DNA from 2 places in the Agarivorans albus genome. Region 1 is predicted to be linked to the other one. Evidence: predicted binding sites of a transcription regulator. Region 1 holds the regulator's gene; the other holds the start of a gene.
What was found. Region 1 encodes FNR, which switches genes on or off when oxygen is low (the NO sensors DNR and NnrR bind a similar motif). Its sites were predicted from a motif close to TTGATCTAGATCAA; they were not measured.
Positions count from the first base shown of each region.

Region 2: a site for FNR is predicted at 1,714-1,727, ahead of K5620_RS09415 (FeoA family protein). Genes of this name have one in related genera too.

Region 1 covers NZ_AP023032.1:2,362,495-2,366,229, reverse strand. Annotated here, with positions in the region: gene K5620_RS10870 (glucosaminidase domain-containing protein) at 1-178, shown strand, start outside; gene ttcA (tRNA 2-thiocytidine(32) synthetase TtcA) at 175-1,071, opposite strand; gene uspE (universal stress protein UspE) at 1,152-2,084, opposite strand; gene fnr (fumarate/nitrate reduction transcriptional regulator Fnr) at 2,220-2,966, opposite strand; gene K5620_RS10850 (sulfite exporter TauE/SafE family protein) at 3,035-3,700, opposite strand; gene ccoS (cbb3-type cytochrome oxidase assembly protein CcoS) at 3,684-3,735, opposite strand, start outside.
Region 2 covers NZ_AP023032.1:2,042,596-2,046,330, reverse strand. Annotated here, with positions in the region: gene feoB (Fe(2+) transporter permease subunit FeoB) at 1-1,413, opposite strand, end outside; gene K5620_RS09415 (FeoA family protein) at 1,410-1,637, opposite strand; gene K5620_RS09410 (translation initiation factor) at 1,839-2,171, shown strand; yybP-ykoY riboswitch at 2,215-2,381, shown strand; gene K5620_RS09405 (TMEM165/GDT1 family protein) at 2,394-2,948, shown strand; gene K5620_RS09400 (glutaredoxin family protein) at 3,013-3,372, shown strand; gene fadR (fatty acid metabolism transcriptional regulator FadR) at 3,422-3,735, opposite strand, start outside.

The DNA of each region.
Region 1 (3,735 bases):
AGGTTTCCAGCAACAACGAAATCTGGCACGCTCTAGCGGAGAATTAAACGCAATGGAACTAGCTACTCAACTGAGCAGTTACTCTGAAAGAGGCGAAGCTTACGTAGAAGAGTTACAGCAAATGATGAGGGTTAACCAAAACATTTGGCCAACCCGAACACCGATTATCGCAGGTTAAAGCTCAACAACTTGCACAATACCAGCTTGGCTTTGTTGGCTTGGCTGGTCTTCTAACTCTGGCGCATCAAAGCCAATATCACCACCATCAATAATTCCACTATCTCGATTTATTGATTTAAAGTCGAATTGTTGATGGTCGAGTAGGTGTGAAGGAACTACATTTTGGACCGATCTAAACATCGATTCGATTCGGCCGGGAAAACGCTTTTCCCAATCGTTAAGCATTTGCTTAATCGCTTGGCGTTGTAGGTTTTCTTGGGAACCACAAAGGTTACAAGGAATGATTGGAAAGGATTTCAGCTCTGCATATTTTTCCATATCGCTTTCTTTACAATAAGCCATAGGGCGAATAACTACATGTTTGCCATCATCGCTAACCAACTTCGGTGGCATGGTTTTAAGTTTGCCTCCATGGAACATATTCAAAAATAAAGTTTCTAATATGTCGTCTCGGTGATGGCCTAAGGCGATTTTGGTCGCTCCTAGTTCAGTGGCTGTTCTATACAAAATGCCCCTACGCAAACGCGAACACAGTGAACAAGTTGTTTTCCCTTCTGGTATTTTGTCTTTAACTATCGAATAAGTGTCTTCTTCTACGATTTTGTATTCAATATCTAAGCCTTTTAGATATTCAGGCAAAATATGCTCTGGGAAACCCGGTTGTTTTTGATCTAGATTGACAGCAACTACATCAAAGTTTATCGGAGCATGGGCGCGTAGGTTTAATAGTATGTCTAGCATTGCATAACTGTCTTTACCACCGGATAAACAAACCATTATTTTGTCGCCATCTTCAATCATGTTGTAGTCGGCAATAGCTTGTCCAACATGACGTCGAATTCGCTTTTGTAGCTTGTTGTGGTTGTATTGTTGTTTTGCTGTAACTGACATAGTGTGTTCCCAATAAAAAAGCGGGGCTATTATATAACCCCGCTTTGCTTAAGCAATGTTTAACGTCAGTTTAGCTTTATCTATTTTTGAAAAGGACTGACAAAATTTTGCGGTTTAAGCGCCAATAAATCGCAGTCTAATTGGTCGATAACGTGTTCAGCGGTATTGCCAATAAGTGCAGCACTAAACCCGCTTCTACCTGAGGTACCCAAAATAACAATTTCTGCATCTATCTCGTTTGCTACTTCAGGGATTACATCGTCAGGTAAACCTTCCTCAAGGTGTGTGGTGACCACTTGCTCAAATTGTTCTTCAACAAATTTGTTAAGCGCGGTTTTATGAAACTCCATGACGTTCTTATTGTACTTAAGCGGATCAAAGTCTGGCAGCTCTATCGCAATATTTACCGGTGCTGCAGGATAGGCAGTTACCACATGTAAATTTGCGTCTAGCAACTTACTTAGGTCTTTTGCTTCGTTAGCGATTCGCTCGTTTAATTTGTGGTGCTCTTCATCTTCTGCTCCTGCGTGGATCGCAGCAACAATTTTACCCTCGGTTGGCCAGTCATGTTCTTTTACCATTAACACTGGAGTGGGGCATTTACGCAAAATATGCCAATCGTTCGGGGTAAAAATAATCGACTGTAAAGTAGGGTGCGGGTGTGTCGCTTTAACGACTAGGTCGTGACCAAAGTCGAGAACTTCTTCAATGACACTTTCGTATAAGCGATTGTTCCAAACTACTTTGGTTTCTATTTCTATCCCAGCAGTGTTTGTTGCAGCTATTACTTCATTTAGCCAAACATTACGTTCTTCTATCACTCCTGAACGCATAGCTTCGCGCTCTTCTCCAGATAACATGGATGTCATCTCGTAAGAAAAGTCGTAAATAGTAAGTAGAGCTTTGATTTTTGCTTTGTCTTCTTTCTGCGCAAGAAAAACAGCACGAGACAAGGCCGCCTGGGTGTCGTGAAGAGGGTCGATGACCACTAAAATATTACGATACTTAATCATAAAGCAGCTCCTAGAATCTTCTGGAATAGCTACTTAACTTTAGCTTAATTTGGTAGGAATAAATTAGATATAGTTAACACTGACCTAGATTTCTTTCGATAGATTGATGTAAATCAGGTCAGTGTTATTAGGTACTTAGCTTTGTTTAGTACCAGCTAGTTGGCGTAGTGCATCACGATCAGTGATTGAAATGTATTTACCTTTTACTGCAATCATATCTGCTTTTTGGAAACGACCAAGTAAACGGGAAATGGTTTCTACAGTTAGCCCTAAATAATTACCGATATCACCACGAGTCATAGTCAGACGAAATTCTCTTGGAGAAAAACCTCGCTCCGAAAAGCGTTGTGATAAACCGTAAATAAAGGCAGCTAAACGTTCTTCTGCATTCTTTTTGCTTAGTAGCAAAATCATTTCTTGGTCTGCAACAATTTCATTACTCATTAAGCGCATCATTTGACGGCGTAACTTAGGCATTGTGGCAGACAATTCATCCATGGTGTCGAAAGGAATTTCACATACCATTGATGTTTCAAGTGCCTGAGCAAAACTAGGGTGCTCTTGGCTGTTAATGGCATCAAAGCCAACTAGGTCGCCAGCTAAGTGAAAACCGGTGATCTGTTCATCACCTTGTTCAGTAATGGTGTAGGACTTAATTGTACCTGAGCGAATGGCGTATAAGCTTTTTAGCTTATCGCCTGCAGCAAATATTTCTTCGCCTTTCTGAATAGGCTTTTTACGCTCGATAATGCTATCTAAGCGATCTAGCTCGGTCTCATTAAGAGAGAAAGGGATACATAACTGGGCGATACTGCAATCTTGGCAGTGAATTTCACAACCACCAGTTTGGATTCTTTGACTAGCTTTTGGGTTAATGCTCATACTCAAACTATGCTATAGGAGTTCGAGGCAATTCTACTCTTTATGTAATAAATTTTCTAGATCTATTGCTACAACAATGTAACAACTTGGTAGATCCCTAAACTCAAAACACTCAGTCCAGAACAAACTTGTAATACGCGATTTGTCATTAGTTTAGTTAGTTGCTGGCCCAGTAATACGGCTAACAGCATCACACTAAACGTACCTAAACCAAAACTAAACATCACGCCCGCTCCGTTTAGCCAATGAGCCTGGCTAGCACTTAATACCAATGTTGAATAAACCAAACCGCAAGGTAGCCAACCCCATAACATGCCTAATGGTAAACTGGCTGCTGGGTGTTGCAGTGCCAACATCTTACTTGCTTTAGGCTGCACCTTTGACCACAAACCTTTGCCAAGTTGTTCCACTGGCGTGAGAATTGACCACCATCGAGTAAGGTGGATACCCAGTAAAATGAGCATTATCGCTGCGAACCATTGTAAAGCTACTAGCATATAAAACGATTGATGAACTTGGCTAATTGCTTGTATGGAACCAGCAACAATAGCGCCGGCAATAGAGTAGCTTAGGATCCGACCTAGGTTAAAACCGATACTTACTAAAAGTTTATTGGAAGAGTTATTAGCACGAGAACCTAGTATGCATGCGATGCCGCCACACATTGCTATGCAGTGTGTGGCGCCTAATAAGCCGGTGATAAAAGCTGCTACAAAATCAGTCTGTAGGATCATTGTCTTGTTTGGTTTTGTTCTTATCATCAAACAAA
Region 2 (3,735 bases), 320 kb from region 1:
GTACTTAAGCAGCAAACCGGTAATAATCGCAGCGATAATGCCCACAATATACAAAGCAAACACCATGTTCTGCCCTTGCTCGGGGAAAAACGCTGCAACAAACAAGGCATATACGGGTAAACGTGCACCACAAGACATAAACGGGCTCATTGCTGAGGTAAGCACCCGTTCACGGTGTTTTTCTAGTACTCGAGTAGCCATAATGGCCGGCACGGTACAACCAAAGCCCATTAGCATTGGCACAAATGCTTTACCAGGTAAGCCGATAACTTGCATAGCGCGGTCTACAACGAAGGCTGCACGCGCTAAGTAACCTGAGCTTTCTAACAAGGCTAAAAACAGATACAAACAAGCAATTACAGGAATAAAGGTTGCTACGGTTTGTATGCCTACCCCTACACCACTAGCCAATACAATGCTCGCCCATTCTGGCGCACCAACACTGGCTAACAGTTCGCTCACGCCATCAACAAAAATAGTACCCGCTGTAATATCGAAAAAATCGATAAACACCGCGCCACCGTTAATGGCAAACATGAACATTAAGTACATAACACCTAAAAAGGCCGGAATACCAACCCAACGGTTAAGCAATACTTTGTCCAGTAGCTCGGAATAATCGCGGCTTAGCTGGCCTTTTTTACTGATACAGCTTTGGGTAAGTTGGTAGATAAAGCTATAGCGGCTATCAGCGAGCTCTAAATCAACGTCAGTTGTTGTAAATTGACCCAGCGCTTGGCCCACCTCTAGCTGTAAATCAGGGTCTAGTTGCTCGGTTAACCATGGATCATGCTCAATTAAACGCAGAACTTGCCCTTTGTTTAAGCCAAGCTTTTGCTGCCACTCGGTGGTAAAGGCTTCAATTTCCGTTGGGTATTCCAAGCTTAAAGCGGGAGCTTGCTGGGCTTGCTCCATTAATTTTGGCAAGTTGCGCTTAAAGTCATTCACTTGCTTTTTAGAGGTGGCTGACAAGCACACCACAGGCAAATTAAACTGTTCGCTAAACTGCTTCACCTTAATATTAAGTAGCTTAGCTTTAGCTGTGTCCATTTTATTTAGCACCAACACCACTGGTAAGCCAAGCTCCTTAAGCTGAATGCTTAAATATAGGCTACGCTCCACAGCGCTGGCATCAATCACATTAATTACTAGGTCTAGTGGCTCAGACTGCAAAAACTCACAAGCAATTCGTTCATCTAATGAGCTTTTATCAAGCTGCGGGTCAATGTTGTACACACCGGGTAAGTCTACAACTTCTGCTTGCCAGTCGGCTTGGCGGATCCAGCCAGACTTTTTGTCTACAGTTATCCCGCTAAAGTTACCTACTTTTTGTTTACTGCCGGTTAAAGCGTTAAACAAGGTACTTTTACCGCTATTAGGATTACCTACGGTGGCTATCATATGTTTGTTCATAGACTATCCACCTCAATCGCTTTTGCTTGGCCATTACTTAGGGCAAGGTTGATTCCAGGTGCAGATACTTGGATAGGATCCCCAAGTGGAGCGCGCCTTACAATGGTTAAGGTCGTATTAGGTAAAATACCCAACGACATAAGCTTTTTGCGCATTGTGCGCGGTAAGCCATTTAAGCTCAATATTTGCGCCTTTTGACCAGTGGCTATTTCATCCAATGACATGGAACCTCCATACCTAAGTCTAAATAATAATGATTTTCATTTGATTTCATTGTGCGACACACATCACTGTTCCGTGTTGATCTAAATCAAACGCTTATAGATAGCTTTGTATTTTTGTGAGAAATATTTATCGCTATTTTTTGAAACCGCCTGAATAAATACGCTACCATCAGCACAACTTAGGTATAAGGTAGATTGAAGATGTCATTCAAAGACCAACTTTCGCAACTGGTTTACTCAACAGACCAAGGCCGCATTGAACCAGAGCAGCAAGCTGAACAAGTGCCTGAAACAGACGGTACTATTAAGCTGCGTAGAGAAACTAAAGGTAGAAAAGGCAAAGGGGTTACCTGCTTAACTGGCTTTGGTTTAGCCGAAGCAGAATTAAAAACCTTATGTAAAGATATGAAAAAACATTGCGGCGTAGGTGGCAGCGTAAAAGATTACGTTATCGAGATCCAAGGTGACCAACGCGACAAGCTAGAGGTTTGGCTTAAGCAGAAAGACTACAAAACTAAACGCATCGGCGGCTAAACCATTGCCTTTAGTAGGGCTTTTGGGTATATTCAGCGCGCTTTTGGGGAGTAGCTGCCCATATCAATAAGGTATGGGGCATTTATCAACATACTTAGTGCTCATCACTATGGTAAATGCAGCCTTTATTGGCCTAGCAAGACCAAATGCACATTAACGCCATAAAGAGGTGAGCTGCGTTGTGTGCATTGGTTTATTCGCTCGCCTCATACAAGAAATCCAATGGAAGCTTTATTCACTTCAATTACTGCCGTAGCCATTGCCGAGATAGGCGATAAAACTCAACTGCTTGCTCTTCTGCTCGCCTGCAAATTCAAAAAACCTCTGCCAATTATTGCCGGTATTATTATTGCAACTCTACTTAACCATGCAGCTGCTGCTTGGTTTGGCTCGTTAGTGCAGCAATGGCTAAACCCTGAGATTTTACGTTGGTTAGTTGGCTTCTCATTTATTGCCATGGCGCTTTGGGTGTTAGTGCCAGACAAAATAGATGAAGACGATAACAAGCTACTCAAATACGGCCCCTTTTTGGCCTCGCTCATCTTGTTTTTTATTGCCGAGATTGGTGACAAAACCCAGGTTGCGACTGTGATTTTAGCAGCCAAGTATGACTCAATGTTTATGGTAATTACCGGCACTACCATCGGAATGTGCCTAGCCAACGTGCCAGTAGTGCTGCTGGGTAAGCTTGGCGTAGAGAAATTGCCTATGACTCTAATTCATCGTGTTACTGCTATTTTGTTTTTGGTGCTGGGCATTACTACATTGGTGTTTTAGTAAGGCTTTTGCTGAGCACTGATTGTGTTAAACTCAGCCGCAAATTGTTAGCAAGGTTGTAATAATGAAACTAGTTCGTTGGATTTTAGGCCGCATTATATTGTTACTTAACGCAGTATTTTCGCCTAAGGGCGTAAAAAGAAGTGCTGAGGAGCAGGCTGTCATTGATCAAAAAACCCAAGGTTTACACCTTTATCAGCTGCCGGCTTGCCCATTTTGCGTAAAAGTACGTCGCTCGATGAAACGTAATGGAATAAGTATTGGCTTACGCGATATTAAGGCGCAGCCAGAATATCTTGAAGAGTTGGTGGCCCAAGGCGGTTCAAGAAAAGTGCCTTGTTTACGCATTGAAGATGGCGACCAAGTAGAATGGTTATACGAGTCTAACGATATCATTAACTACCTAGAAGCCAAGGTAGCCTAAAACCAAAAAGCTCCGCAATGCGGAGCTTTTTACTATTAGCTGCAAAAACTTAGTCTGCTTCCATAATATCACTTGGCATGGTTTCACGCAGGCGCTTCCACACTTCACTAGTAGCAATACCGTAACTACGCACTACTTGCAGCGCTTTATCGTGTTCGCCGCTATCGGCCAAGGTGATTAGCTCTTGATAGAAATTATCAACTAAGGTGCGTGCTTGAGGGTCGTCAAAGTAGTATTTACCAACGCTTTGATACATACCTCTAAAGCCATTTAAAATAAGCGCGTATAAAGGATTGCCCGACGCAAAAGATAAGCCGTGTAACACTTGATAATCAAACTCAGCATAAGCTTCGCCAGTTTGCT